3 regions of the Thioalkalivibrio sp. ALJ15 genome follow, and region 3 is predicted to be linked to each of the others. Evidence: riboswitches for the same ligand, from Rfam matches in the RefSeq annotation. Region 3 holds a riboswitch; each other region holds the start of a gene.

Region 1 (9,960 bases), on a different contig from region 3:
AAACTCGCCCCACAGGCAGTAGACGACGCCGGCATCGGGCCCGGTCTCTTCAACAAGGGCGTCAATGGCGGGGCAAAGCCGGGGCAGGGCCGGTACGGTCAGCTCGGCCTGCAGGGAATCGGCGACAGCTTGCAGGGGCAGGGTGCGAAAGAATTCCACCGGGATTCCTCGTTACGGGATGGTCGGCATGAAGACCGGCTGGCCGTCGATCTCGCCGGTGCTCAGCGGCTGGTTGTACAGCCGTTCCAGCGCGGAGGGCACCAGCATGGTTCGGGTGGGGCCCCAGCAGGCCTTTCCGTCGGGGAACATCAGCAGCAGGTGATCGCAGTAGCGTACCGCCAGGTTCACGTCGTGCAGCACCAGGATCGCGGCGCGGTTGTCCCGGGCGATGCCCCGTATATGGTCCAGCACCGCCACCTGGTGGTGCAGGTCGAGCTGGCTGGTGGGCTCGTCCAGCAGCAGGAGCCGCGGGTTCTGGGTGAGTACGGTGGCGATGGCCAGGCGCTGGCGCTCGCCACCGGACAGGGTATCCACCAGGCGGTGCTCCAGTTCCGCCAGATCCATGCGGGCCAGGGCGGCGCGGGCCTGGGCGTAGTCCTCGGCGGACTCGATGTCCCAGGGCCGCAGGTACGGGTGGCGGCCGATCAGAGCCGTCTCCAGTACTGTTGCAGGGAAGCCGTCGTGGTGCTTCTGAAACACCAGGCCTAGCTCGCGCGCCAGATGCGCTCGCGAGTATTCAGGGAGCGGGCGGCCTTGCACATGGATCTCTCCGGTGCGGGCCGCGCGCAGCCCGGCCAGGGTATGCAGCAGGGTGCTCTTGCCCGCGCCGTTCGGGCCGAGGATGCCCCAGCACTGTCCCGGGTTGATGGTCAGGTCCAGGGGTGAGCCGCTGGCGCGTTCCGGGATGTCGATGACCAGATCGTGGGTGGCCAGCAGGGTGTCCGGCCCTGGCACCTCGTGCACGCTCTCGGCACCCGGCGCATGGGGGTCGCCGTGACGTTGGGGGTCGGCAGTGTGCGGAGGCATCAGCGGCTCCGGTACAGCAGGAACAGGAATACGGGGACGCCCAGCATCGCGGTGATCACGCCGACGGGCAACTGCTCCGGGGCGATCATCGTACGGGCGAGGGTGTCGGCCAGCGTCAGCAGGATGCCGCCGCCGAGTGCCGAGGCCGGCAGGATCACGCGCTGGTCGTTGCCGAAGATCAGCCGGAGCATGTGCGGCACGATTAGTCCGACGAAGCCCACCGCACCGACCTGCATGACCGCCGTGGCGGTGATCAGTGCCGCCGCGACGTAGATCGTCCATTCCACCGGCCGCACGGCCACGCCCAGTGCGGCCGCCTGCATCGGGCCGCGCGCCAGCACGTTCAGCGTCCGTCCCAGCGGCAGGGCCAGCAACACGACCAGCACCAGCACACCCCAGGCGGGGTAGGGGTTGCGGGCGTGGGAGACATCGCCCATCAGCCAGTACAGCATCCCGGGCAGCTCCGCGGTCGGGCTCACGGCGAGCAGGAAGCTGATCACGGCGCCCCAGCCGGCCGCCACGACCACGCCGGTCAGCAGCAATCGGGTCGGCGTCCAGCTGCCGGTGCCGTGCGCCAGGCCGAACACGATCACCGTGGACAGCAGCGCGCCTGCGAATGCGGCGACCGAGACCGAGAACATCGACAGCCCCGCGAGCATGGCCAGCAGGGCACCCACCGAAGCCCCGCCGGAGAGGCCCAGCACATAGGGATCGGCCAGCGGATTGCGCAGCAACACCTGCATCAGGGCACCGGCGACGCCCAGCAGCCCGCCGGCGGCGAATGCGGCCAGGGCGCGTGGCAGGCGCAGTTCCAGTACCAGCGTGTTGTGCAGGCGGCTCCCTTCGCCCTGAATCACCGCGAGCAGGTCGCCGGGAGCAATGGCGACGCTGCCATAGGCCAGCGCGATCAGGATCGCAAGCAGCGACGCCGGGAGCAGGACCCCCGTGGCGAGGAGGAAGGAGCGCGTCACGGCTGGTCAGTCGTCCCGGCGTGAACGGGCCCGTTCCAGCTCTTCGCACATCAGCCGGGTCCCTTCGGCAATCCGCGGCGTGTGACGCTGGAGCAGCGACGGCGGGATAAAGAACAGGTTGGCGCGCTGCACCGCAGTCATGTCCTCCCATTGTTCCCAGGCAATTACCCAGTCCGGCCGGTCCTCGCCCATGCCGCCGCCGATGATCACCTCCGGATCGGCCTCGATCACGGCCTCGCGGTCCATGCGCGGCACCAGGCGGTCCAGGTGGCCGAACACGTTCTTGCCCCCGCACAGGCGGATGGCCTCGCCGATCAGGTGATCGTCGTTGACCGTCATCAGGGGCTGTTCCCAGACCTGGTAGAACAGCGGGACCGGGTCACGGTCGGAATAGTCCAGCCGCAACGTCTCGATCTCGTCGAGAAAGGCCTGCACCGCCTCCTCGCCGCGTTCCTCGGTACCGGCCAGCTGCGCCATGCGACGCATGCTGGTGGCCACGCCCTCGAAACTGCGCGGTTCCGAGACATAGACGGTCAGCCTCAGATCGCGCAGGCGCTCGATCTGCGAGCTGGAGTTGCCACTGCGCCAGGCGACCACCAGGTCCGGGTCCATTTCGACCACGCGTTCCAGGTCGATGCGGCTGTAGCCACCGACTCGCGGGATCATCTCCGCCTCCGGCGGGAAGTCGCTGTGCTGCGTGACGCCGACCAGCTGCTCTCCGGCGCCGACGGCGAACAGGACTTCCGTGATGTGCGGGGCCAGGCTGACGATACGTTCGGCGGGCCGGTCGAGCGTGACCTCGCGATCGTCATCGTCGGTCACCGTGACCGGTTCGGCCAGTGTCGGCCCCGCGCACAGGAGTAGCGCGGCAAGGGCCGTTAACTGGCGTTTGAGGGAAGTGAAAGTCATTAAAAATCCGACTGTTGTGGATTGTTCGTAACGTAAACAATACCGTGTTTTCGGGGCGCCGCACGGGCAGCGAAAGCGCCTCATCATAGCAGCAAGGGCAAGATGGTTTGGTGCCCAAATTGGTCGGGGGCACCCTGAGCGCGTATCATGCTCCGCTTTCGTCAGGTGCCTGCAGTTGGCAGGTGAAACGGGAAGCTGGTGCAAGTCCGGCGCTGCCCCCGCAACGGTAAGCGAGCGGTAAATCGCTCGGCAGACTGGCCACTGGGTCCTGTGCCCGGGAAGGCGTCTGCCGGTCGGCATCCTCCGACGCTCGCAAGCCCGGAGACCGGCCTGGCGGTGATTCATCCTGCGACCGTGCGGCGGGCAACGGTCGAGGGCGCAGGTGCGTTCCTAAAAGCCTGTTCCTTCGTGTCTTCGCCGCGCCGTCGCCTCGACGGAACCTCATGACGGCCCCAGCTCCCAACCAGTCAGAAGAGAATCCGAACGCGTTCGCCTCGGCGGAGCGCGCAGCGGTCTATCGCGTGATCGGCGAGCGCCGGGACATGCGGCATTTCCGCCCGGACCCGGTGGACCCCGATACCCTGCGGCGCCTGCTGGAGGCCGCGCACCAGGCGCCCAGCGTGGGCTACATGCAGCCCTGGCGCTTTCTGCGGGTGACCGACGCGCGGCTGCGCGATGCGTTGCACGGGCATGTGGCGGCGGAGCAGACACGCACGGCCGAGGCCTGCGGCGAGCGTGCCGCCGAGGTGCACCGGCTGAAGCTCGAAGGTATCCGCGATGCGGGCGAGCTGCTGGTGGTCGCGTTGACCGATGGGCGCGAGCGCTACGTGCTGGGTCGGCGCACCATCCCGGAGATGGACCTGTGCTCCGCCGCGTGTGCGATCCAGAACCTGTGGCTCGCGGCCCGGGCCGAGGGCCTGGGCATGGGCTGGGTGTCGCTGTTCGACCCGGACTGGCTGGCCGGGGAGCTGGGGATGCCGAAAGGGGCCTGGCCGATCGCGATCCTTTGTCTGGGTCATGTGGATGCGTTCTACGAGCGGCCGATGCTGGAAACCGAGGGCTGGGATCAGCGACGGTCGCTGGACGAACTGGTGTTCGAGAATCGCTGGGGCAGCCGTACCGACGCACCCGGCGGTTCCTCAGCGAGTGGATGACCCGATGCTGATCGCGTTCCTCACGCTGCTTGGTGCGCTGGTGCTGGATCGCCTGATCGGCGATCCGCGCCGCTGGCACCCGCTGGCCGGGTTCGGGCTGCTGGTCCAGCGCCTGGAGGCCCGGTTCTACCGCGATGGTCGGGCCCGCGGCGCGCTGCTTCTGGCCGTCCTGGTGGTGCCCTTTGTGCTGCTGACGGTCTGGTTGCAGCAGCTCCTGCCGGTCTGGCTGGTAGGGCTGCTGGTACTGGCGTTGGCGCTGGGCTGGCGCAGCCTCGACGAGCACGCCGAGCGCGTGGCCCGGGCGCTGGAGGCCGGCGATCTGGGCCAGGCGCGGCAGCAGGTGCAGATGCTGGTCAGCCGCGACAGCGAGGCCCTGGATGTGGCGGGGGTCAGCGGCGCTGCGGTGGAGTCGGTACTGGAGAACGGCAACGATGCCCTATTCGGCACCATTTTCTGGTTCCTGGTGGCCGGTGCGCCGGGGGTGGTGCTGTATCGCTTGGTGAACACGCTGGATGCGATGTGGGGCTACCGCAATGCGCGTTACACGCGCTTTGGCTGGACCGCGGCGCGGCTGGATGACCTGCTGAACTGGGTCCCGGCGCGCATGACCGCGCTGGCCTATGCCCTGGCCGGGCGCACTCGCGATGCCCTGCAGTGCTGGGGCGAGCAGGCCGCGGCCTGGAAGAGCCCGAACGCTGGGCCGGTAATGGCCGCTGGGGCGGGCGCACTGGGGCTGGTGCTGGGCGGTGCCAGCCAGTATCACGGCGAGCGTCAGTGGCGTCCGCGCCTGGGGATGGGCGCGGCACCGGATGCCGCCGGCATCCGTGCGGCGATGGGGCTGGTAGATCGGGCGCTGGCGCTGTGGATGGGCGTGCTTGTCATCGGGGTGAGCCTTGCGATCTTCTGACCCGAACAGAGCGCGGCCGGCACCGACCGGGGCCGTGCTAACCCAGGTGCATGGTGGCGGACTGCGCGCAGCTGCCAGGCATTACGGGGTGGCGCCGGAGCAATGGCTGGACCTGTCTACCGGCATCAACCCGCACGGCTATCCGCTGCCCATGCCCCCGGCGGACGTCTGGGCGCGCCTGCCGGAGCCCGACGACGGTCTGGAGGCGGCCGCGGCGCGGTACTACGGCTGCAAAGGGCTGTTGCCCCTGGCGGGCTCGCAGGCGGCCATCCAGCTGCTGCCACAGCTTCGCCCAGCGGCTGCTCGGGTTGGCCTCCTCGCGCCCAGTTACAACGAACACGCGCGGGCCTGGCGCATGGCCGGGCATCGGGTCGAGGCGCTTCCTGCGCTTGGCGACGCGGCGCCGGCCGCGATCGAGGCACGCCTGCCGCAGCTGGATGTGCTGGTACTGGTCAACCCGAACAACCCGACTGGACTGCGCGTGACCGTGGAGACGCTGCTGCGCTGGCATAAGGGGCTTGCGGCACGCGGCGGCTGGCTGGTGGTGGACGAGGCCTTCATGGATACCAGCCCCCGGCACAGCCTGTTGGCGGCCGACCCGGGCACGGACCTGGGCCCGGGGCTGCTGGTGCTGCGGTCGCTGGGCAAGTTCTTCGGTCTGGCCGGGGCGCGGGTCGGATTCCTGGCGGCGGAGCCGGCGCTGCGGGCGGCGCTGGCGGAGCGGCTGGGTCCGTGGGCGCTGTCTGGCCCGGCGCGCTGGGCGGCCACCCGAGCGCTGGAGGATCGCGCCTGGCAGGAGCAGACGCGCGCGAACCTGACCGCGGCGGGTGCGCGGTTGGAAGAGCTGCTGTGGCGGTACGGAATCGCTACCGAAGGTGGCACCGCACTGTTTCGCTGGGGGCGCCGCGATGATGCGGTCGCGGTTCAGGATGCGCTGGCGCGACAGGCGATCCTGGTGCGGCGTTTCGACGACCCCGCCAGCCTGCGTTTCGGGCTGCCGGGCGACGAGGCCCAATGGCACCGCCTGGAACAGGGGCTGGAGGCGTTGTGAGCGCGACCACGCTGATGGTGCAGGGGACCACCTCGGATGCCGGCAAGAGCGTGCTGGTGGCCGGGCTGGCCCGGGTGCTGCATCGCCGTGGGCTGTCGGTGGTGCCGTTCAAGCCGCAGAACATGGCGCTGAACAGTGCAGTCACCCTGGACGGCGGCGAGATCGGGCGTGCCCAGGCCCTGCAGGCCGCCGCCTGCGGCCTGGAGCCGCATACCGACATGAATCCGGTGCTGCTCAAGCCCAGCTCCGATCAGGGGGCGCAGGTGATCATCCACGGCCGTCCTGCGGCCGAGCTGGATGCTCGTGCCTACCACGACTACAAGCCCGTCGCCCGCGAGGCCGTGCTGGCCTCGCATCGACGGCTGACCACGCAGTACGCGCATGTACTGGTGGAAGGCGCGGGCTCGCCGGCAGAGATCAACCTGCGCGCAGGCGATATTGCCAACATGGGCTTTGCCGAGGCGGTGGACTGCCCGGTGATCCTGGTCGCGGATATCGACCGGGGCGGGGTGTTTGCGCATCTGGTTGGCACGCTCGCGTTGCTGAGCGAGACGGAGCGCGCGCGGGTGCGGGGCTTCGTGATCAACCGCTTTCGCGGCGATATCTCGCTCCTGAAGCCGGGGCTGGACTGGCTGGAGCAGGAGACCGGCAAGCCGGTGCTGGGCGTGATCCCGTATCTGCACGGGCTGTACCTGGACGCCGAGGACGCCCTGCCGCGCGAGGCGGTGCCGGAGAAGCGTGCGGATGCCCTGAAGGTCGTCGTGCCGGCCCTGCCGCGCATCTCCAACCATACCGATTTCGATCCGCTGCGTCTGCACCCGGGTGTGGACCTTCGCTTCGCCGGCCCGGGCGAGTCGCTGCAGCCGGCGGACCTGGTCATCCTTCCGGGGTCCAAGTCCGTGCGCGACGACCTCGCCTGGCTGCGCGAGCAGGGCTGGGAAGACGAGCTGCAGCGCCATGTGCGTTATGGCGGCAAGGTGCTCGGGATCTGTGGCGGCTTCCAGATGCTGGGTCGTGCCGTGCACGATCCTGACGGCGTCGAGGGCCGGCCGGGCTCCACGCCGGGGCTGGGCTGGCTGGACATCGAGACGCGTCTAGCACCGGAAAAGCGCCTGGAACGTGTTCACGGGGACCGTGTGCTGGGCCGGGAGGCCCGCGTGGAGGGCTACGAGATCCATGCAGGAGTGACGACCGGCCCCGGACTGGATCACCCGCTACTGGAGCTGCAGCATGGCTCGGACGGCGCGCGCAGCGAGGACGATGCCGTGGCGGGGACCTATGTCCACGGGGTATTCGATACCTCCGCTGCCGCCGAGGCTTTGCTGCACTGGGCTGGCATGCGCAATGGGAAGGAGCACGGCGAAGACCTGGCGACCGCACGCGAGCGCGGCCTGGAACGCCTGGCCGATACCCTGGAGGCGCATCTGGACCTGGGGCGCATCCTTGCCCTGCTGCGGACAGGGAAGACGGAGCCTGTGACATGAAGACGCTGGTGCTCGGCGGCGTGCGTTCCGGCAAGAGTCGGCTGGCGGAGCAGCTGGCCGATGCCAGCGGCCTGCACGTGACCTATGTCGCTACCGCGCGTGCCGACGACGCCGAGATGGCACGCCGCATCGAACGCCACCGCGCCGACCGGCCCGGTGACTGGGACCTGATCGAGGCCGATACCGGCCTGGCCGCCGCGCTGGAAGAGGCCGCAAGGCCAGATGAGTGCCTGCTGGTGGATTGTCTGACGCTGTGGCTGACCCAGCTCCTGTGCACCGAGGACGAGGCCCTGATCGAACGCGAGCGGGAGGCCCTGATCGCCACCGTGCCGCGCCTGCCGGGCACCCTGGTGTTCGTCTCCAACGAGACGGGCATGGGCATTACCCCGATGGACGCGCTGTCCCGCCGCTTCGCCGACGAGGCGGGCTGGCTGCACCAGCGCCTGGCCCCCACGATGGACCGCGTCGTGCTGACCGTCGCCGGCCTTCCTCATGTGCTCAAGGGTGAGCCGCTGGAATGAATAGACCAACGCGCGAAACAGGCACCGTCATTGCGAGGCGCGCAGCGTCGAAGCAATCGGCCCGGGGTGAACTGACGGATTGCCACGTCGCCTTCGGCTCCTCGCAATGACGGGCGTCATTGATGAAGAGTGTTGGTTTCAACATCGGAGGAACACGTGACCGAAGACTGTGACTGGCTGCAGGTGCCGCCGGCGTCCCTGAGTGCCGACGCGCGCCAGGCGGCCGCCGAGCGGCAGGCCCAGCTGACCAAGCCGCCGGGTTCGCTCGGGCGGCTGGAGGCGATCGCCGAGCGCTTGGCCGCCATGCAGGGCGTGGGCCAGCCCACGCTGGAGCGGGTTCATGTCGCGGTGTTCGCTGGCGATCACGGTGTGGTGGCGGAAGGCATTTCGCGTTTCCCGCAGGCCGTGACCGCGCAGATGGTCGCGAACTTCGCGAACGGCGGTGCGGCGATCTCGGTGCTGGCGCGGCACCTGGGCGCGTCCATTGAGGTGATCAACCTGGGTACCGTGGCCCAGCCACCGGCCGTCAGCGGTGTGCAGCAGCTGAACCTGGGCCCCGGCACCGCAAACCTGGCCCGCGAACCCGCGATGACGCCGGCGCAGCTGGAACGCGCGCTGAACGCCGGCCGCCAGTGTGCCGAGCGCGCGCGGCGGAGTGGCACACAACTGTTCATCGGCGGCGAGATGGGCATCGGCAACACGACCGCTGCGGCTGCACTCGCCTGCTCAATGCTGGACCTGCCGCCGGTCGATCTGGCCGGGCCCGGCACGGGCCTGGATGCAAATGGGGTACGCCACAAGGCCGAGGTGATCGAGCAGGCGCTGCGCACCCACGCCGCGGTGCGCGGCGAGGCACTGGGCAGCCTGCGCTGTCTGGGGGGGTTCGAGATCGCGGGGCTGGCCGGCGCTTACATCGCCGCGGCGCAGATCGGGCTGCCGGTGCTGGTGGATGGTTTCATCAGCACCTCGGCGGCGCTGGTGGCCGAGCGACTTTGTCCGGGTACGGCGGACTGGTTTTTCTATGCCCACAGCTCGGCGGAGCCCGGCCACCAGCGCCTGTTGGCTGCGCTGGCGGCCGAGCCGCTGCTGGATCTCGGCATGCGCCTGGGCGAGGGCAGTGGGGCGGCCACGGCCGTGCCCCTGCTGCGCCTGGCCTGCGAGCTTCACGCCGGCATGGCGACCTTCGCCGAGGCTGGCGTGTCGGGCGATACCCCATGACCAAATCGGTCCGTATCGGTCTGCTGCGCCACGGCGAGACGACGGGTGCCGGCTTTCGCGGGCGCGGCTGCGATGATTCGCTGACCCCGGAAGGCGAGCGGGCGATGTGTGCGGCGTTCGAGGCTTCGGGCGAGTGGGATCGTGTCGTGTGCTCGCCACTGCAGCGCTGCCGGCTTCCGGCCGAGGGCTTCGCCCGCGCGGCCGGGCTCCCCGTCCAGTGTGATCCCCGCCTGCAGGAGCTACATTTTGGGGACTGGGAGGGGCAAACGGCCGAGGCCCTGATGCAGACGGACGCCGAGGCGCTGGGTCGGTTCTGGGAAGACCCGTTCGGCTACCCGCCACCCAACGGCGAAGACCTCGGCAGCTTCCGCGACCGGGTGCTGGCCGGCTGGGAGCAGAGCGTGATCGCGCCGGGCGGTCGTGTCCTCGTCGTCACCCACGGCGGGGTGATTCGCCTGCTGCGTGCACAACTGGAGGGCTGGCCGTTGGAGAAGCTATTGTCGATCGAAGTGCCGTTGGCCTCTTTGCACGTTGTCGAGCCGGGCCAGCGCGAGGAGATGCCCTCGTGATCAAGCAAAACAAATGTAGGAGGCCAGCCCTCTGGCCGATCGGGAATATGCCAACGCCCCATCGGCCAGGGGGCTGGCCTCCTACAGCAGGAATGGAAGGGGGGGCGCAATGAACTCGGTATTAGCCCCCTTCTGGCTGGCCCTGCAGTT
Region 2 (9,960 bases), on a different contig from region 3:
GCGCGGAAGGGACACCGTGCAGTATGATGGCTTCGCAACGCAGATTGTGACGGATACCACGCCAATTTCATCGGGTTAATCCAGTTCCTGTACCCCTCCACCCGAAACGGTAAGGATCTGACCGCTGATCCAGCTGGAAGCCCGAGAGCACAGGAATAGTGCCGCATTGGCAATATCCTCAGGCTCGCCGAGTCGTTTTAGGGGAGTACGGGCAAGCATGCGCTGCTCAATCTCGTCGTTGAGCACCGACATCAGCGCCCTGGTGAGAGTGGCTCCCGGCGCGATGCCGTTGATGCGGATGTTTTTTGGGCCAAGATCAAAGGCGATGTTACGCACCAAGTGGCTGGCGGCGGCCTTCGAGGAGCCGTACGCTGCCATGTGTTGGTTCCTATTCTCGGCCGACATCGAGGTAATGGCGAGAATCGCGCCACCGCCGACCCTCTCCATCTCAGGCGCGGCCAGCTGGGCAAGGCGAAACAGCGGAAACACGTTCAGGTCATAGGCGCGACGAAAGTCCTCCATAGGCATGTCGAAGGGCTTGGGTCCACCGCCGCCGGCGTTGCTGACCAAGAGCGTTAGCTTGCCGAAGGCCTCTACCGGTTTGGCCACCGCTGCGGCAAGATCCTCTTCTCGGGTAACGTCACATGCCATGCTGGTCGCACGACCACCTTCGGCCTCGATACCTTCGGCTACCGCAGCGGCCGCAGCGGCATCCAGATCGCTGACGACTACTGCAGCTCCGGCCCGGGCGAAACTTTCGGCTATGGCTCGGCCGATTCCGGCGCCGGCCCCTGTAACAAGGGCGGCTTGACCGCTCAACGCGAAAAGCTGGGGATCGTACATAAAAACCTCCGATATAGCGATGAGGGGGAAGTTGCCAAGTCAAGCTTGCTTGGCTCTGGCTCATCATCTACCCCTCTCTACGAGTCGAATCTGAGAGCAGATTAACTTCTTGTAGTGGTCGGGTGATTTCCTGCTCTCAAGAATTGTTGGGGCTGCCCACTTACGCTCGTATGCGTTGAGCGACAGTTAGCTCAGGGTCGCGCGCCTTCGGCGCTCGTTGTAGTAGCCAACGATGTAGACCGTGATGCTTCGGTGAGGCTCTCCCTGGTTTGCCTGATACTTCCTTCAAGCCCGCGCGGGTCCGTATGTAGGTGATGTCCGCCACACAGGCCGCGTGCGGGCACGCGGCTGGACTGCTTGTCCAGGTATTTCGCCACCACATCCTCCGGCTCGTCCCGCTGCGCCGTGACCCCGAACCCCCGCTTTCAGACCCGGCACAGCCCATCCTCCCCCATCAGATGGCGGACCCGATAGCAGCCGACCTCAACATCGCCCATCCGCAGCTCCGACTGCACACGGCTTCTGCCAACGGGCCACCCACACTGTTCGAACGTCTCTTTGCCCCAGTGCAAGGCCGGCGCGGTCGCCGGCCGCACGTCTGCAATGCCCAGTAGCCCGACCGGTTCATCTCCAGCAAACCGCAGAACCGCTGCTCCGAGGCCTTTTTTGGAATGACCTTGCCCTCACAGCCGGCGGTTCTCTTCCTCCAACTCCCGGATCCGGCGCTGCACCGGCGTCAGGGGCCGGCCATCGCCGGCCTCCGCGGGCCTTCCAAGTCCGATGGTAGGACTCAACTGCCCTAGGGCCCAGCCTCAACGACCCGTTCCGCCTTACGACCCTCCGTGTGGATGACGACCACCGGACGGACAGGCAAGTCGGCTAATAAACGGTAAAGCCGGATACGCAACCGCTCGGCTCTCCGCATGTCCCTTGCGGGCAACCGAATCTCCAGAAGGAGGTACGGCCCAACCTTCGTATAGCGTGCCTGCCGGGCCGGCACTGCCGCCTCATTCAGAGCCGTGATCACCCGGGCTCTCAGCTCAGCCGGCGGGGCAGCCAGAACCAGCTCGCGTACAGCTTCCAAGGTCATCTTCAGCGGTACACCAATGAAGTATCCAGCCACCAGGAGCACCATGACCGGATCCGCATAGACGGCATACTCCGAAAATGCGGTGCGCTCCAGCAACACCGCCAGGCCGAAGCCCGCAAGGACGGCCGCACTCAAAAGCGTATCCATCAGCCACTGGCGGCGCTCGGCAGAGACCAACCCGCCGGGGGTACGAACCTGCACCCAGCGCAGATAACCCCACACGACCACACAGGCCACTGCGCTAATGGCCGCGAATAACATGGCCATGCCCGTCTCCACTACGCGACCGCCGGTCAACAGCGCGTGCAAGGCCAATGCAATCGACAACAGGGAAACCAGCGCAATAGTCAGCCCCTTCACGGTAATAACCAGTGGTTCAATCGCGGCACGACCGAAGGGGAAACGCTGGTTTGCTGGCCGCCGCACAACCCGTGCGGCGTACACCGAGAGCAACGACAGCACCAGACTTACAAGGGAGTACGCCCCGTCGAACAGGATCACCAGGGAGTTAACCCACAAGCCCCAAACGATACCCCCAAGGGCAAACATGCCGGCCATGGTGGCAGACAGATACAGCGCCGTTTTTTCCCGCGCCCAGAACGAACTCATGATGACCTCCCATTGAATTGCTGGCTATTCTAGGGAGCCCAATTCAATAACGTGAGTCGCTGAGCGACGGGTTTTCCGTCACCATGAGGCTATGAAAGACAGCCAGATCGAAACGTTTCTCGCCGTGGTGAAACAGGGCAGCGTCGCGGCCGCCGCACGCACCCTCGGCCGCAGCCGCACCACGGTGAGCACCGCCTTAAGCGCGTTGGAAGACGAACTGGGGGTGGTGCTGTTCGAACGCAGCGGCAATCAACTCCACCTCACCCCGGTGGGCGGCAGCATCGTGACCGACTGCCAGCGCCTGCAGCAAGTGGCCGGGCAGATCCACGCCCGTTGCCGGCACCACATGAGCGGTGCCGAATCGGCGTTGCGCATCGCCCGCGACGACGCCATCCCTGAGGCTACGTGGCGGGACCTGCTACGTCGCCTGAAGCACGCATTTCCGCATACCAGCGTATCCGTTTATCTGGCTCCACCCCGGGAGCTGCCGGAGCTTGTGGAACGCCAGGCCGTGGATGTGGCCTACGGCTTGATGCCCCAGTTGCTCACCGTGGGCTACCAGTGGTTTCGAGAGCTTGCAGACGTGCGCATGCTTACGGTCACCGCCACCGACCATCCACTGGCAGTCCTCCCCCGGGTCACGCAGGACGACCTCGTCGGACATACGGAGATTGTCATGGCCTATTTGGACAGGGACGGCCTGATCCCAGAGTCTCCCGACACTGACAACTACCTCGCCTTCACGCAGTACGAATTAATCCGCGACGCAGTGATCGAAGGTTCCGGCTGGGCCGATTTACCCTTTCCGCTCATCAGCAGCGCCCTGCGCCAGGAACAACTTCGCACAATCCCTCATCCGGCCGCTAAGTGGTGGAAGACCTTCTGCGTACTGGAATCCGAACAGGCCCACGGAGGTCCCGTGGTGACCTGGCTGGCCAATGAGCTGGAATCCTACCTGACCCGAATCAACTGAGAGCACGAATTCAACGGTGTCGTATTCCCCTGATCTTCTCCTGCGCCCCTGTGGCTCCGGCGCCTGTCCGATCAGCTCCGTTCTCACGTTGATGAAGAGGCGGTCGGCCACCGCATAGCCCCAGCAGTAAATTCGCCGGCTCGAAATGCAACGGACGCCATAATGCGACAGAAGATGCCGCCAGACGTCGCTGGGACACTGACCGGGTCGGTCGGCTTGCACCTAGAGCCCCGGCTCGTATTCCTGACTGTGCAGCCCCATCCCACAGCAGCGCCGCCTGGACGCGGCGCCTGCGTACCGTGATGCGCCATAAACTCCGGAACGATACGCTTCGCTGAAACTGGACCCGATTCTGCGCCATGACGTCTCCCTCAGCTGGATATGTGCTCCCAGCGTTCGACCGGCGGTGGCTCACCCAGGGAGCCTGGCTAAGTCTTCTTCCTCATCGGGAAAGAGTTGAATGGGGTTCATGAACCGCACTCAGCGCATTCTTGCGAACGTACACGCGATCCATTAACCTCCAGCGCCTTGCTTCAGGTGCCAGTCGGTTTAACCCGACTGGTTAAACGGGAAGCCGGTACGTTTGCCCCACCGAGCAAACCAGTCCGGCGCTGCCCCCGCAACGGTAGGCGAGACGGGGGTGCCGCAGAACCAAGCGGTACCCCGGGCACGGCGAAGACCACTGCGCGCAAGCGTGGGAAGGTGCCCTGCCCCCGGTCCAGGAAGGACCCGTCCGCGAGCCCGGAGACCGGCCTGAAGCATCCACGCGGCATTGCGGAGGGCTTTGCGCGGCTCGTTCTTCGGGTCCTTTCCGACGACGGACCCTGCGCCCCGGGCTGATCCACGCCCGGGGCGCAGGGTCCGTGCGTTCGCTCTCCGAGTGCCGCACCTGGCCCACAGCAGGGTGCGCGGGCGGCGCGCCGGAGAGGAAACCATGAACCATCGAAACAGCCGGCCGAATAGCCAGCCGGCAGCCCTTCCCGTTTTTCCCCGAACCCGAAAACCCATCGCGGCGCTGGCAGCACTGGGGCTGATTCCCGGGGTGTTCGCGTCGGTGGCAGCGGACACACTGGACACCTCCGGGGCCGAGACACCACGACTGGACGACGTGGTTGTCACGTCCTCACGCACCGGGAGCGCCGTGAGCGACGAACCTCAGGCGATTCAGGTCATCTCCGAGGAAGAGATCGAAAAGACGGCCGCGAACGATCTGACCGATCTGCTCAAGAAACGCGCCGGCGTCGATGTCGTGCAGTACCCAGGAATGCTCTCGGGCATCGGCATGCGCGGCTTCCGCCCCCAATTTTCCGGGATCAATCAACGCACGCTGCTGCTCTACGATGACCGGCCCGCCGGAGCGACTAACCTGTCCCTTATCAGTCCCTCCGGGATCGAGCGCATCGAGGTCCTGCGTGGTCCGGCGTCCTCGGTTTATGGCTCGTCCGCGATGGCGGGCGTAGTTAATGTCATCCCTAGGCGGAAAACCGGTCCGTGGGAGAGCCGCATCGCGCTCGGTTACGGAAGCTTCGACACCCGCGAGGCCGAGCTGGTCACCGGGGGAAGCGCAAATGAGCGCACGGACATCACTCTGGGACTAGGCGCCCGCGAGCAGCGGGACGACTTCCGCATGGGGAGTGGCGACCGACGCGATAATACTTCCTTCTCGAAGTACGATGCCAGCCTCCACGCGGGCACCATGTTGACCGACGGCTGGTGGCTGGACATGTCCCTAGAAGGCGTACTCGCGCGCGATGTCGAATCTCCGGGCGATATTGCGTATGGCACCGACCAACAAGGACAGAAGGATGTAGACCGCTACAGTGGCGAGACCCGTCTGACCGGCTATATGGGCGATCACGAGATCAGCCTGCTGATCTACGGGGCCCGCGAGGATTCCACGAATATGGAGGTGGTGGATGGCGCCCCCGAATACCGTTCCTCGAGAAACGTGGTCGACTGGCGCGGGGTGCAGATCAAGGACACCTGGCAGTGGGGTAATGCACACCGCCTGACCTTCGGCATGGATCATGAGCGGGCAGAACAGCGCGCACTTCGCTGGGACGCGGACGGCAACCGCATCGAGCCCAACTCCGCAGACAGCCGACGCGAAACCACGGGGCTGTTCGCACGGCAACAATCCCGGCTTCCCACGGATACTGTCCTAACCGTCGGCGCACGCCACGACTGGATCAAGCTGGAAATGCTCGACACGCCACACGGCACGGACTTCGAGCCCGACAGGTCACGTTTTACCAGCTTCAATCCGAGCATTGGCGCTAGTCATCCCTTGGGACAAGACTGGTACCTCCGCGGATCAGCGGGTACGGCCTTCATCGTTCCTGACGCCGGAGCCATAACGGGCCAGAGCGAACGCCAGACCCCGGCCGGCCAGACCGAGATCACTCGGGGCAACCCGGACCTGGACCCGGAAAAGAGCTTTACCTGGGACATTGGGGTCGACTATTTCGGCGGCCCGATGTCGCTTCACGCAACCTACTACAACACCCGCGTGCGTGACCGCGTGGTACGAGTCACCAGGGAGGATCCCGCCGATCCCTCGGAGCCCCGGATCTTCAGCTTTGAAAACGCCGACCGGGCGCGGTTCGAGGGGCTCGAACTCGAGACCCGCTATAGACACAACGAGATGCTCACCCTGTTCGGCAATGTCAATCACATCCTCACGGCATGGGAAGAGGCCGACGGCGAAAAACGCGACAGCCTCAATGTGGCCACCTGGAACGTGAATGCGGGCATCGACCTGGACTTCGGCCAGGTGGACGGACAGATCCTCGCGCGCTATGTCGGACCGCGCAAGGATGAGGACTGGGTCCACAACCCCGGTGAAATCGTCGAGGACGGCGGCTTCACCCTCGTCGACCTATCGGCCGGATGGGAGCCCACCCCCGACCAGCGCCTGTCAATCACGATCGAAAACGCCCTTGATCGGGATTACTTCGAGAAGCGTGGATTCCCACTTGCAGGCCGGACCATTACGGCACGGTACCGTTATGAGTTCTGATGTGCTGCATGCCAGCGCCGTGGTGCTTCGTATTTGCACCGCGGTGTTCGGCGGCTACCTGCTGGCCGTATCGCTAGGGGCCACCATGGTGCATACCCTGCCACTGCACCGGGCGGAGGCGGTCGATCTTTCAATTGCGCTGAGCTTCCTCGTCCACGCCGCCGCGGCCCTGTGGGCCTTCGCGGCGGGAACCGCAATGCGAGCCGCTGTCGGCGTCCTCGGCCCCGGCGTATTGCTGGGGCTGCTGGCACTCTTTCTCGCACCCACCGGCAGCTGATGCCCCGGAGGATCCCATGAAAGATACGTTTCGTCAGAGCATGGCCTGGCTGCATACCTGGACGGGCATCAGCCTAGGCTGGCTGCTCTACTTCATCTTTGTCACGGGCAGCATCGGCTATTTTGCCGTGGAAATCGACCAGTGGATGACACCCGAACGTTCACTGAATGGCCCCGGTGCGTCAGCTGCGGAATCAGTAGCCGTCGCCCAGGAGTATCTGCAGGAGACCGTTCCCAGTTCCGGCCGTTGGAACATCGACCCACCGGGCATCCGCGAGAACCCGGACCTGGAAATCGCCTGGCAGGACTCGAACGGCAGCCGCCAGAACCGCCTGCTGGCACCGGACACCGGCGACCCGGTCGAATATCGAGATACCGGTGGAGGCATGACCCTCTATCGGATGCATTACCAGCTGCATTATCTGCCACGTACGACTGCGTTCTGGATCGTCGGAATTGCCTCCATGGCAATGCTCGTTACACTGATCGCCGGCATCGTGATCCATCGGCGGATCATCCGGGATCTCTTCACCTTTCGGACCGGCAAGGGACAGCGTTCGTGGCTGGATGCACACAACCTGTTCAGCGTCCTGCCGCTCCCATTTCACCTGATGATTACCTGGTCCGGTCTGGTATTTCTCGGATTTACCTATATGTCCGTGATCATCTCTGCAGGTTACGGTGCCGAATCGGCGCCACAGCAAACCTTCTTCAGCGAACGCTTCCCCGGAGTGTTCCATGCCGAGGCTCATGACCAGCCGGCCGATCTGATCGAAATAAAGGGACTAGTACACCGGGCAGAAACGAAATGGGGCGACCGTTCAGTACGCCATGTCACCATTCAGAACCCGGGCGATAGTGGAGCCAGGATCGGCATCGCAAGAGACAACCACACGGTTTTCCGATCCTCGGAGCAGCTCGTTTTTGACGGCGTGACGGGCGAACTACTCGAACATTACGAGCCCCCCCTGGGCAGCGCAGGAGTCGTGCGAGATTCGCTGCTTGGGCTGCACGAAGGCCGCTTCGCCGATGCTCCTCTTCGCTGGCTGTATTTTCTGTCGGGCCTGGCCGGCGCCGCCATGATTGCCACAGGGCTGGTCCTGTGGAGCGTCAAACGCCGGTTGGCAAGGGAAACAAGACCGGACTCGACGATGGGGCCGGCCCTCGTCGAACGACTCAATGTCGCCGTCATCGTCGGCCTCCTCGTCGCTATCCTAGCCTATTTCCTGGCCAACCGGCTGCTGCCTGTCCATCTCGAGAACCGCAGTGACTGGGAAGTCCACGCGATGTTCATTACATGGGCTGCATTGATCCTGCATTCCCTTGCGCGTCCCGCGCGGCGTCTCTGGCGGGAGCAGCTGGCACTACTGGTGCTCGTCGCACTGGCCCTCCCCGTAGTCAATCTCCTTGTTACCGACCGGCACCTGGGCGTCACCCTGACCCAGGCCTCGTGGGTCATGGCCGGAACGGACCTGGCCGCACTCACTGTGGCGGGGTTGGCCGTTTACGCCTGGTACCGCGTCGGTAATGTCCGTGCTGGCTCCGAGAACACGAACATGGGCCACGCCTCTCGGGCGTCCGCGAACGAGGAGACGTCCCAATGACCAGCATCCTGACGGGCATCGCCATGACTGGCCTGGGTCACGGGGGACTGTGGTGCCTCGCGGTCGCCATGAAGCGCCATCATCAACAGGTATGGGGAGTTGACGGCCGGCTTTCCCGCAAACGGCTGTTCGCCATCGTCGGGTCACTGACGCTGCTCACGGCGGCCGTGACTAGCGTGATCGTCTGGGGCTTCGGTCTCGGTCTGGTGACCTACTTCGGAGTGCTGACCCTGGCCGGCCTCGTGGTGTCGATGGCCCTTCGGTCTCTGCCGGCATGGACACCCCCTCTTGCCGCCGCGGCACTGGCCGGCGGTGCGCTAGCCGCATTCGCAGTACTGACAGCTTAGGGCAACGCATCCCTAGCCGCTGCTTCTCGGTACAGACACCCGGGCCGCACGTCCCTTTTCTTTGTCACACAATCAGGAGACAACCCGCATGCAACGCATCCCATTGACCAGGCTTTCCCGCACGACCGCGACAGTGCTCGTGTTATCGCTCACCCCGCTGCCCCCGGCCATGGCGGACAGCGGCCCCCTGCTTTACGTCGCGGATTCGGAAAACCCCGAGTTCCATGCCGTCGCTCCTTCGGACATGCAGGTCATCAAATCCTTCGAGACGGACGCGCCACCCCGTGTGACGAAGGCCGCCGATACCGGGTTTGTCGTTGTTACCGAGCGAGACTCGGACCGTGTGACCTTCATTCGAGGAAGCTCGGCAACCGTCGCAGGCGAATACGAGATGGAACGCCCGTCGCACGTGGAATCATCCGCCGACGCGATCGGCGTATTCGCCGATGGTGAGGGCGCATTCTACGGTTTCGTGCCCGACGACCTGAAGGACGGCGAGGTTGCGCCTCGCCGCATCGACGGCGGAGCACCTCATCATGGCAGCGGCCGGTTTATCGGCGCCGATGCGGTCACTTCCTACATGCCGGAACCACAGGAAGGACTAGCCGAGTCATTGCGGGTGCATCGCGAACAGGGCGAAGACTCGGTACACGCCTGCAACAGCCTGCACGGCAGCACCCTCGGCCCGGGCTGGGTGACATTCTTCTGCGAAGACCACATGAAGGTCTTGGACCTCGAAGATGATTTTGCACCCTACCGGGTGACATACCCTGACGCTCTAGGCGACGGCCGACTCTGGGGGGCTGAGATCATCACGGGAACCGACTGGATGCTTGGAGTCAGCGGCGACGTCGTGATGGCCATGGAACCGCTCGGCTCCGGACACAAGAGTCTGACGTTACCGGCGCCCTCGGTGGGCGGCGCTGTGTCACGGGACGGCCTCGGACTGAGCGTGACCGAGGACGGTGCCGTACATCTGGTCAACATCCTGGAAGAGAACCTGCTGGACTCGATGCCAGCTGGCACCCTGCCCGTGTTCGCCGACGGGGAGAATCGGCCGACATTCCAACAAGTGATAATGCTTCCCGAGCAGGAGAAAGCCTTCGTCGGATCCCCGCTCAGCGGCGTGGTACATGAATTCACTTATGCGAACGACCGGCTCGAACGGGTTCAACAGCACGAGCTGGTCGATGGAGTAT
Region 3 (9,960 bases):
GGCGAAGCCGGTGATTTGCTCGGTACCGTCGTCGCCGATCAGAACGGTCTTCAACGCCCCGGTGCGTACGGCAAACAGGGTGTCGAAGCGCTCGCCCATGCCGAACAGCAAGGCCCCCTTTTCGATCGGACGGCGTTGCTGCACGATCTCGTCGAGTTGCCAGAGTTCGTTTTGTGGCAGCCCCATCGGCAGACAGAGCTGGCGCAGGGTGCAGTGTTCGCAGGCTTGGGTCGGGCGCAGTGTCATGTGCTCAGGTTAGCGGTTTTGCCATCGGTGAGGGAAGGTGTGTGAGGCCCCCGTATAGAGGTTGCCCGTATGAGGAATTCCGGTATTGTGAGTGTGGAACCTTTTGGAGTGGCAGGGATCAGCCAATTCAGAGGCTTGCGGCGGAGCGAGTGCGATATCTAGACTCTGTTTAATATAGCAGGCGATTCGCATGGGAAGGGACGCAATGATCGAACGGATGCTGAACGAATACATGCACCACGGCACGCTGATCCTGCGCGAGCCGGACGGGAGCGAGCGCCGTTTCGGGCAGGGGGCACCCGAGATCACGCTGCAGGTCCATGATCGGGCGGCCCTCAAGCGCATCGCGCGAGATCCCGGGTTTCAGCTGGGCGAAACCTATATGGACGGGCTCTGGTCGCCGGGTCCCGAGGGCATCCGGGTGTTTCTGGATGTGGCCATGCGCAACTTCGCGCCCAGATTCCAGCGTCGTGTGCACCCGCTGGTGTGCATGTTTCGCGCGGTCCTCGAGCAGGGCAACCGTATCGCGCGCAGCTACCAGAACATCTCCCATCATTACGACGTGGACGAGTGGCTGTTCCGCCGTTTTCTCGACGAAGGCATGTTCTACAGCTGTGCCTATTTCGAGCGCCCGGACATGACCCTGGAGGAGGCCCAGCAGGCCAAGTGCGCGATGCTGCGCAAGAAGCTGGTGCTGGAGCCCGGTCAGCGGGTGCTGGATATCGGCTGCGGCTGGGGTGGGCTGGCCTTTCACCTGGCCGAGAATGCCGATGTCCAGGTGGACGGAATCACCCTGTCCCGGGAGCAGCTGCGAGTGGCCCAGGCCGAGGCGAAGCGCCGCGGGCTGGACGATCGCGTGCGCTTTTTCTATCAGGACTACCGCGAACACGACGACCAGTACGACCGGATCGTCAGTGTCGGCATGTTCGAGCATGTCGGCGTGCCCAATTACGGCACGTTCTTCCAGCGGGTGAACGACCTGCTCAAGGACGATGGCGTGGCCGTCCTGCACACGATTGGCCGCCAGGGGCCTCCGGGGACCACCAACCCCTGGCTGAGCAAGTACATCTTCCCTGGCGGTTATACCCCGGCACTGTCCGAGGTGATGGAGGCGTTGGAGCCGACCCCGCTGCATACCACCGATATCGAGTTCTGGCGGCTGCACTATGCGGAGACGCTCGCCGAGTGGTATCGGCGGTTCCAGAACATCCGTGCCGAGGCAGTGGGCCACTTCGACGAGCGCTTCTGCCGCATGTGGGAGTTCTATCTGGCCAGTTGCGAGGCGACCTTCCGCTGGTGGCGCCAGGTGGTGTTCCACATCCAGGTGGCCAAACAGCAGGATGCCGTGCCGCTCACCCGCGACTATCTGTATGCCGACGAGGCGCCCAAGGTGGTTTCGACGCCGCCGGGGGAGGCGGCAGTCCGGGGTCGCAGTGCTGCGTAGGGATTGCGGACTACTTCCTGGCTCCCTGAACATTTTTTCCTGACCGGGCACCCGCAACCGGTCTGTTTTCCCTACACTTCACGGAAACGCTGAGGGGGCAGGGACGACGCGTGTTTGGCAGGTTTCGCAAGCGGCAACAGCGGCAGGAGGCCCCCCAGGCCGCCAGTCCGAGCCAGGACCATGTGCTGATCGAGGCGGCCGGGCGCAGCCGGATCACCGAGGTCGCGGCGACCGCGCGCAAGGTGCCCTGGTCGCTCAACATGCTGCAGCTGCTGTGGGCGGCCGGCCCGGTGACCTTCCTCGCGATGCAGGGGGGCTATTTCCTGGGCTTTGGCCACGCCGCCCCGGCCCAGAATTTCATCTTTTTTGCCGTCTACACGCTGCTGTTCGGGGTGATTGGCCTGCTGGCGCGGTTTATTGCCGATGCCACGCGGGGCAAGCGGCAGGAGCGCTCACGCGATCAGCTGCGCAATACGATCGACTTTTTGCCGGACCTGCTGTTCGTGACCCGCGACCTGGCGATGGCCGAGATGGCGCCGGACATGCGGCGACGCAAGGCCGCCGAGGTTCTGCTTCATGAGGTGGATATCTCGCCGGAAGGCGTCGCGGTCGCGGTGCGCGAGATGACCGGCGATACCAGCCTCGCAGCAGCGGCCGAGCAGATCGAGATCTACCGTCGGCTGGGGCTGCGCTCGCGCGTCGCGGATCTGGTGGATGCCACTGCGGATGCTCGTCTGGCCGCGCTGGAAAAACTGCACCACGATGCCTCCGAACTGGCGGATCCGCTGCGCGACCGGCTTCAGGGCGTCGCGCCAACCCGTGAGGATGGCGTCCGGCGGATCGATCAATTTCTGGACCGCCTGTTTTCAGCGGCGGACTCGGATGACCTGTCGCGCTGCTCACTGGATGATACGCAGGCCATGTTTGTACTGGCCTTCGAGATGGTCAACGGGCGGCAGATCCGGCGGCTGAGTTTCGAATGGTCGGGTGGTTGGCGGTTGGGGCATGCGCTGGATCGGCTGGAGTATCAGGGCAACCGTTTCCGCGTCGCTCAGGCGGGTGTGGTCAGTCGCCTGCGCTCGCTCGCGATGTTGCTGGCGCAAAGCCCGGCCAGTGGCCTGGATCCGCAGGTCCTGCGTTCGCCGACTCTGGGTATCGGGCGCGAGGTGCTGGATGCACTTTCGCAACTGGAACAGTCCCGCCCCGCTGTGAATTCGCCGGAAGGCCGCCTGCTGGGGCGGGCGCTGCGTCATGTCGAAGACCTGCGCGCGGCGCGGGACCAGCTCATGCAGGCGCAGAGTCGCTATACCGCCGCGGTCGAGCGCTGGGAGGCGCTGCGACGACAGCAGGTCGAGAGAAAGGGGCAGCAGAGCTGGTTCAAGCGCAGTGCGCGCGGTATCCGCGTGAGCGAAGAGGTGATCGAGCTGGCGGACGACCAGAAGCTGCGCCTGGCCGACCGGTTCTGTGAGTACCTGTCCGAGCTCGGCATCCGGCGCGAGGGCGACCTGTTCTACTTTGGTGGGCACCCACTGGATGCGGACACCGCCAAGCGCATCGGCATCCAGCTCGCACTGATTCTGGAGCCTCTGGTCGACCTGACCAACCCGAGTATCCAGCGCGCGATCTATGCGAATCCCGCCGCCTATCTCGGAGGCCTGTACGTCGGCATGAGTGCGGATGCCAAGGCGGGGTTGGGTTCGGCGATGGTGCGTATGGTGCGTCAGGATCTTAGCCGTATGGCGGAATGGCTGGCCCTGCGTCTGACGCGCATCTACCATCTGCCGCTGTCCGACTCCATGCGTGATTTCCTGGTACGGCAATATGGCGCCAATCCCGACCGCCTGGAGATGCTGGCCGCCCATCCGGTGGAGGAGGGCGCGCAGGCGGCGCCGGTGGCTTTGCGTGCCGAACGGTCGCCGGAATTTGACGCCATGCTGCAGGACAAGTCCTGGGGGCGGTTGCTCAAGAGCGGCGCACGTTATGTGCAGGCCGAGGCCCAGCGATCCTGACGCCGCGTATTTCCCGGGTCTGGTAATTTCTTGACCAACTGTGTAGGCTTTCGTGCGTTTTCTGGTGCCCCTCGGCGTGTCTCGCCGAGGGGTTAAACGGGAAGTTCGGTGAGCCCGCTACAGGTATCTGGATGCCTGCGGACGAATCCGACGCTGCCCCCGCAACGGTAATCGAGCGAGAGGCCATGACGGCCTCTGATGGTCGCGGCACACGCCACTGAACGGAATCGTTCGGGAAGGCGCCGCACCGGAACGCTCGTCAGCCCGGAGACCGGCCAGGGAATGATCGCGCGGCATGCGGCGGGCATGCGAGGCGGATGATCGGGCCTGGTCGCATAGCGGCTGTGCCCGGTCCCCCTCGTGCCTCTCTCCCCCTGCCTGCGTGGTCCCGACGAATTTACGGCGTGCGGGCGGCTCGCCGGGAGACACGGACGACATGAAACGCACAGCACTTTCCACGGCCATCCTGCTGGCCACCGGTCCCGCCCTTGCGGACACGCCGAACACCAACGACGCGCAGACGCTGGAGACCGTCCAGGTTACCGCCTCGCGAATCGCCCAGACCGTCGACGAGACGCTCGCTTCGGTGACCATCATCGACCGCGAGGAAATCGAACGCCTGCAGCCCCAGCAGTTCACCGATCTTTTAGATGGGCGCGCTGGCGTATCGGTGAGTGGTGCCGGCCCATTTGGTAAACAGTCGAGTGTGCGCGTGAGGGGTACCGAATCTGATCACCACCTGCTTTTGATCGATGGAGTTCGCATGGGCTCTGCGACCACCGGCGGGGCGAGTTGGCGGTTCCTGCCGCCGGAGGAGATCGAACGAGTGGAGATCGTGCGGGGCCCTCGAACGTCCATTTATGGGTCCGATGCCATTGGCGGCGTGACCCAGATCTTTGCCCGAGAAGGTCGAGAAGGACCGCCGAAGGTCAACGCATTTGTCGGAGGCGGAAGTTTTGACACGTGGGAGACCGGAGTCGGCGTTGCCGGCGGCACCGAGAACACGAACTACAGTTTCTCGGTTAGCCACTTCGAGACCGATGGGATTAACGTGCAGGACGACGTCGGTGACGATGACCCTGACGGTTACAAGAACACCTCGCTGGCCGGCAAGCTGTCGCATCGGCTCCCCAACGGCATCGAGCTATTCGGCAACATGCTGTATTCGGAGGGCCGCTCGGAATACGATGCGGACGAATTCGGCCTCGTCGACCCCGCCGACCCGGACTCTTTTGGCCGTCTGGGGCCGTATGACCGTGCCTACACGGATTTCGTGCACGCCGCCCTGCGGGCCGGTGTTCGTATTCCGGTAACCGCCCGCTGGGACTCGGAAGTCACGCTCGGGCAGTCACGGGATGAGAGTGACGATGTGACGGAAGGCGGCGTGCTTGGTGGAAGCATCGATCGATTCGATACGCGTCGGAATCAGCTGACCTGGCGCAACGATCTCCGACTTGGGGATCGCACCGACCTAGTGGCCGGAGTGGATGCCTACGAGGACCAGGTTGATGGCACCACCGATTATGACGAGGACTCGCGTTACAACGTTGGCGTGTATTCGGTCTTGCGCACCGAACTTGGCAACCACGACCTGGAAGCTTCGCTGCGTTACGACGACAACGAGCAGTTCGGTGCAAAGACCACGGGTCAGATCGCCTGGGGCATGCAGGCCACCGATGCCCTGCGCCTGCGGGCATCCTATGGGACGGCTTTCAAGGCTCCGACATTTAACGATCTTTATTTCCCAGATGTAGGGTTTTTCCGTGGCAATCCAGACTTAAATCCAGAAGAGTCAGAAACGTATGAACTCGGTGCGCGGTACTCAGCCGGTCACACGTACGTCGACGTTGCGGTGTTTGAGGCTCGCGTCGATAACCTTATTACCGGCTCCCCTCTCCCTGAAAACATCGAAGAGGCGCGGATTCGTGGGTTGGAGATCGAGGGTGGCCATGAGTTCGGTCCGTGGAATTCTCGTGCCTCGATGACGTTGTTGGATGCCGAAAACCGGGAAACCGGAAAGGAGCTGTCGCGCCGGGCGCCGGTAAGTGCGAGGTTGGATCTGGACCGAGAGTTCGGGCGGTTTTCCGTTGGAGCTACAGCCATTGCCAAGAGTCGATCGTATGACGATACCGGTAATAACGACCGACTTTCCGGTTACGGCCTGCTGAATTTGCGCGCCAGCTATCAGATCCATCGGGAATGGCAGCTCCGGGCGACGGTTAGTAATGTGCTTGATAAGGATTACGAGACCCAAGGGGGCTACAACCAGCCGGGTCGGGCCGCTTTCGTCAAGCTGCGCTACCAGCAGAGGTGATGCATGGGTAATCGACTGTCAAAGATTGCGACCCGCACGGGTGACGAAGGCCGGACTGGCCTGGGGGATGGCTCGCGGGTGGATAAGGACAGCCACCGCGTCGAGGCGTTTGGTGACGTGGACGAGCTGAACAGTGTCGTGGGCCGGGTCCTGGTCCACGATCTCCCGGAAGAGGTTCGGCGCGTGCTGGCCCTGGTTCAGCACGAGCTGTTCGACCTGGGGGCGGAGCTGGCGGTGCCGGGGCATCAGGCGCTACCGGATGCCTCTGTCGAGCGGCTCGATGTCGAGCTGGAAAGCTTCAACGCCGATCTGCCGCCGCTCGAGGAGTTCATCCTGCCGGGCGGTGGGCCGGCCACGGCCGACTGCCATATCGCCCGTACGGTATGCCGCCGTGCGGAACGTCGTCTGGTGGCGGTGAATCACCATGAGGCGCTGCGGCCGAGTTCACTGGCCTACATCAACCGCCTGTCGGATCTTCTGTTCGTGCTCTGCCGTGTGCTTGCACGTCACGAGAACGGCGCGGAAGTCCTCTGGCAGCCGGCCAACAAACGCGGCTGATTGCATCTGCCGTTGCTGGTTTTCGGGTGCCGTTTCCACGGCACCTTCCTGCGTATAACGGATTGGCGACGCCACCATTGCACCGGTGGCGTCGCCCCATCGAATTTTCTTCGGGGTTTATCGCATGTCCTTCTGGAAACGCAGCCTGGTCCTGCTGATCGTCGGCCTGTGGAGCACGCCCGTATGGGCAGGGCCCCAGATCGTCGGCATCGTCTCCGAGCGCTCGGCCCCCGAGGTGGCCGCCGGTGCGCATCGATTCCTGGAGGCCGTGCCGGATGCCGAGGTGGTGCTGCGCACGCCTGAGCAGCTGGCGGACAAGTCGGACTCGTCAATCCGGGCGTTGTGGCGCGATGCCGACGCGGTGCTCGTGGCAGCGGTGTTCGGGGACCAGGCCGGTCGTCTCGAACGTCTGCTGCGCGAAGAGGCACCGGCCGCGTCAGCGCCGATCCTTGCAATCAACAGCGAACGGCGCCTGACCGCGCTGTCCCGCATCGACGGCCAGGCGGTTCTGGAGGAGCTGGACGAGGAGGCCCGGACCGAACTGACCGAGAACCCTGAAGCGGGCGAGGATCCGCGCGAGCACCTGGCCCGGCAGCAGGAGCGCTTCTCAAACCAGGCCGACTGGTTAACCGGACGTGCGTTCTATCAGGGCCGCACACCGGAGAACATGGAGGGTCTGATGCGCTGGCTGGCCGCTCGGGGCGGGCACTCGATTGACGTGCCGGAACCGGATCCGCGCGAGACCATCCGCTATTACCGGGATGGCCAGTCGGTGGCCGACCCGGGGGATCTTGGCCTGGATGCCAGGCCGGCCGTGGCCGTGCTGGACCTGGATACCGGTGACCGTCCCGGTGACCGCGAGCTTCTGGATGCGACCTGCGAGGCGCTGGAGGCCCGGGATACCCAGTGCTTCGCGGTCCTCGCGCGCTGGGGTGGGGCCAGCCGCGAGGCAGTCGAGAACCTCGCCGCATCGGCGGCACCCGCCGAGCTGAGCGGGATCGTCAGCCTGCAGGACTTCGTAGTGGGCGGCGGTGGCAACCGCGAGGCGGTGGCCGAGGCCTTCGCCGAGCTGGATGTCCCTGTGGTCAAGGGGATTCGTCTGGCGGACGTGAGCGAGACCGAGTGGCGGCTCTCGCACGAGGGCATCCCCTGGGACAAGGTCCACTATCACGTGGCCATGCCGGAATTGCAGGGCGCCAGTCAGCCGATGGTGCTGGCGACCGCGGGCGAGCCCACGCAGGACGAACGCACTGGCGTGCGATTGGCGCTGCCCGAACCGGTGGGCGAGCGGGTGGAGGCCCTGGCCGACCGGATGCAGCGCTGGAACCGGCTGCGCCAGCTGGACAACACAGACAAGCGGGTCGCGGTCGTGTACTACAACCATCCGCCCGGTCGCCAGAACATTGGCGCCGACAAGCTGGATGTCCCGGAATCACTGCTGGAGATCCTGCAACGGCTGGAGGCCGCCGGGTATGACCTCGGGGACGAGGTGCCGGAGGATGCCGAGGCCCTGCTGGACATGATCCAGGACCGGGCGGTGAATCTGCCGGAACAGGCGGACGCGCTGGACGCGATCGCCGGCCGGGTCGCCTCGCTGGATCGAGATCAGTACCAGGCGTATTTCGACGGCTTGCCTGCCGCGGTGCAGGCGGAGCTGGTCGACGGACCGATCGGCTACCTGCAGGCGCGTCTGGAGGCGGCCAGGGACGCGGACAAGCACGAACTGGCGGAGGCCGCGCTGGACAGCGGTGTCGGCGATCTACGGCATATGCTCGAGAGCTACCCGCACGACGCCCAGGAACGGGCGCTGGACCTGCTCGCCCAATACGAGGCCGCCTGGGAGGCCACGCTGGCCGGTGAAGACGAACACGAAACCACCGAACAGCTGCGCAAGGCCCTGGTGCGTACAGGCATCCCGGGTCTGACCGGATGGGGCGAGCCGCCGGGCGAGGCCATGACGCGCGACGGCGAGATGCTCTTCCCCGGCATCGAGTTCGGCAACGTGTTCATCGGCCCGCAGCCGCCGCGCGGGTGGGAGGTCAGCGAGCGCTTGCTGCATGCGAACACGACCTTCCCGCCGACTCACCAGTACGCCGGTTTCTATCACTGGATTCGCGAGCACTTCGAGGCGGATGCGCTGGTCTACGTCGGGCGTCATTCCACTCGCGAGTTCCTCCCGCGCCGCCGCGCGGGTCTCGCCCCGGACGACTACCCCGAGATCCTCGGCGGTGACCTGCCGATCATCTATCCCTACATCGTCGATGGTGTCGGCGAGGGCATCCAGGCCAAGCGGCGGGCGATGGGCGTGATGATCAGCCACCTGACGCCGCCGCTGGCGGCCACCGAGCTCTACGACAGCCTGCTGGAACTGCGCCAGCTGGTGGAGACCTACGAGGCCGCGGCCCAGCCCGATGCGGCCACCCGCTCGCGCGCCGCCCAGACGCTGCGCGAGCGTATCGACGAGCTGGGCCTGACCGAGACCATCGAACGCGAACTGGCGCGCGGCCATCACCATCACGGCCACGACGACGGAGATGGGCACCACGATGACCACTCCGACGGGCATGAGCAGGACGGTGGCCATGGACATGACGACCATGGCAGGGACGATGATCATGGGGATGACCACGGGCACGACCACGGGCACGACCACGGGCACGACCACGGGCACGGTGACACTCCGCTCGCGGAGATGGATGAAGAGCTGCTGGTGCACGAGATCGGCCACTACCTGACCGACATGCAGGAGGACCAGATGCCGCTGGGTCTGCATGTGTTCGGTCGCGACTGGTCGGACGAAGCCGTGGACACGATGCTCGAGTCGATGGCCGGGGATGGTGAGGCCGGTGACGACTGGGACGACAGGCTGCGGGGTTCGCCCGCCAGTGAACGCGCCCATCTGCTGGCCGCCCTGGAGGGTCGGTTCGTGCCACCGGGTCAGGGCAACGATCCGATCCGCACGCCGGATGTACTGCCCACCGGGACAAACTTCCATGCCCTGTCGGCGGACCTGGTGCCAACACGAATCGCCTGGGGCATCGGTCAGGAACTCGCCGCGGATGCCCGCGAGCACGGTGATCCGGAAGCGGATGGCAGCGAGGCCATCATCCTCTGGGCCTCCGACACCGTACGTGACGAGGGGGTGATGATCGCCTTCGGCATGGACATGCTTGGAATCCGGCCCGCCTGGAACAGTCGCGGGATCGTCGAGGGCCTGGAGCGCATGGATCTCGACGAGGCCGGGCGCGACCGTCGCCGGGATGCCCTGTTCACCACCTCCGGGCTGTTCCGCGATCTCTACGAGGACCAGCTCGTGTGGCTGGACCGGGCCGCACGGCTGGCGCTGGATGGCGCCTCGGAGACCATCCTCGAGGAGCACCCGGAACTGG

Evidence for each region. A riboswitch is a leader RNA that binds a small molecule or an ion and turns the genes downstream of it on or off. The one in region 3 is predicted to bind cobalamin.
Region 1: linked by a shared signal. The riboswitch ahead of bluB (5,6-dimethylbenzimidazole synthase) and the one ahead of G015_RS0104830 (TonB-dependent receptor domain-containing protein) in region 3 are both predicted to bind cobalamin.
Region 2: linked by a shared signal. The riboswitch ahead of G015_RS0109525 (TonB-dependent siderophore receptor) and the one ahead of G015_RS0104830 (TonB-dependent receptor domain-containing protein) in region 3 are both predicted to bind cobalamin.

Annotation. Positions count from the first base shown of each region.
Region 1 is NZ_KB912060.1:100,721-110,680, reverse strand. It holds gene G015_RS0111805 (hypothetical protein) at 1-159, opposite strand, end outside; gene G015_RS0111800 (ABC transporter ATP-binding protein) at 172-1,026, opposite strand; gene G015_RS0111795 (iron ABC transporter permease) at 1,026-1,997, opposite strand; gene G015_RS0111790 (cobalamin-binding protein) at 2,004-2,906, opposite strand; cobalamin riboswitch at 3,053-3,255, shown strand; gene bluB (5,6-dimethylbenzimidazole synthase) at 3,350-4,060, shown strand; gene cbiB (adenosylcobinamide-phosphate synthase CbiB) at 4,065-4,967, shown strand; gene cobD (threonine-phosphate decarboxylase CobD) at 5,056-6,018, shown strand; gene G015_RS0111770 (cobyric acid synthase) at 6,015-7,502, shown strand; gene cobU (bifunctional adenosylcobinamide kinase/adenosylcobinamide-phosphate guanylyltransferase) at 7,499-8,023, shown strand; gene cobT (nicotinate-nucleotide--dimethylbenzimidazole phosphoribosyltransferase) at 8,180-9,241, shown strand; gene G015_RS0111755 (histidine phosphatase family protein) at 9,238-9,810, shown strand; gene cobS (adenosylcobinamide-GDP ribazoletransferase) at 9,920-9,960, shown strand, end outside.
Region 2 is NZ_KB912059.1:38,090-48,049, reverse strand. It holds gene hdhA (7-alpha-hydroxysteroid dehydrogenase) at 76-843, opposite strand; gene G015_RS0109535 (cation diffusion facilitator family transporter) at 1,643-2,542, opposite strand; gene G015_RS0109530 (LysR family transcriptional regulator) at 2,634-3,515, shown strand; cobalamin riboswitch at 4,034-4,287, shown strand; gene G015_RS0109525 (TonB-dependent siderophore receptor) at 4,450-6,534, shown strand; gene G015_RS0109520 (hypothetical protein) at 6,524-6,811, shown strand; gene G015_RS13670 (PepSY domain-containing protein) at 6,828-8,414, shown strand; gene G015_RS13775 (DUF3325 domain-containing protein) at 8,411-8,761, shown strand; gene G015_RS0109505 (hypothetical protein) at 8,850-9,960, shown strand, end outside.
Region 3 is NZ_KB912057.1:250,955-260,914, reverse strand. It holds gene fnr (fumarate/nitrate reduction transcriptional regulator Fnr) at 1-246, opposite strand, end outside; gene G015_RS0104840 (cyclopropane-fatty-acyl-phospholipid synthase family protein) at 452-1,690, shown strand; gene G015_RS0104835 (hypothetical protein) at 1,801-3,699, shown strand; cobalamin riboswitch at 3,745-3,994, shown strand; gene G015_RS0104830 (TonB-dependent receptor domain-containing protein) at 4,136-6,013, shown strand; gene G015_RS0104825 (cob(I)yrinic acid a,c-diamide adenosyltransferase) at 6,017-6,571, shown strand; gene G015_RS0104820 (cobaltochelatase subunit CobN) at 6,696-9,960, shown strand, end outside.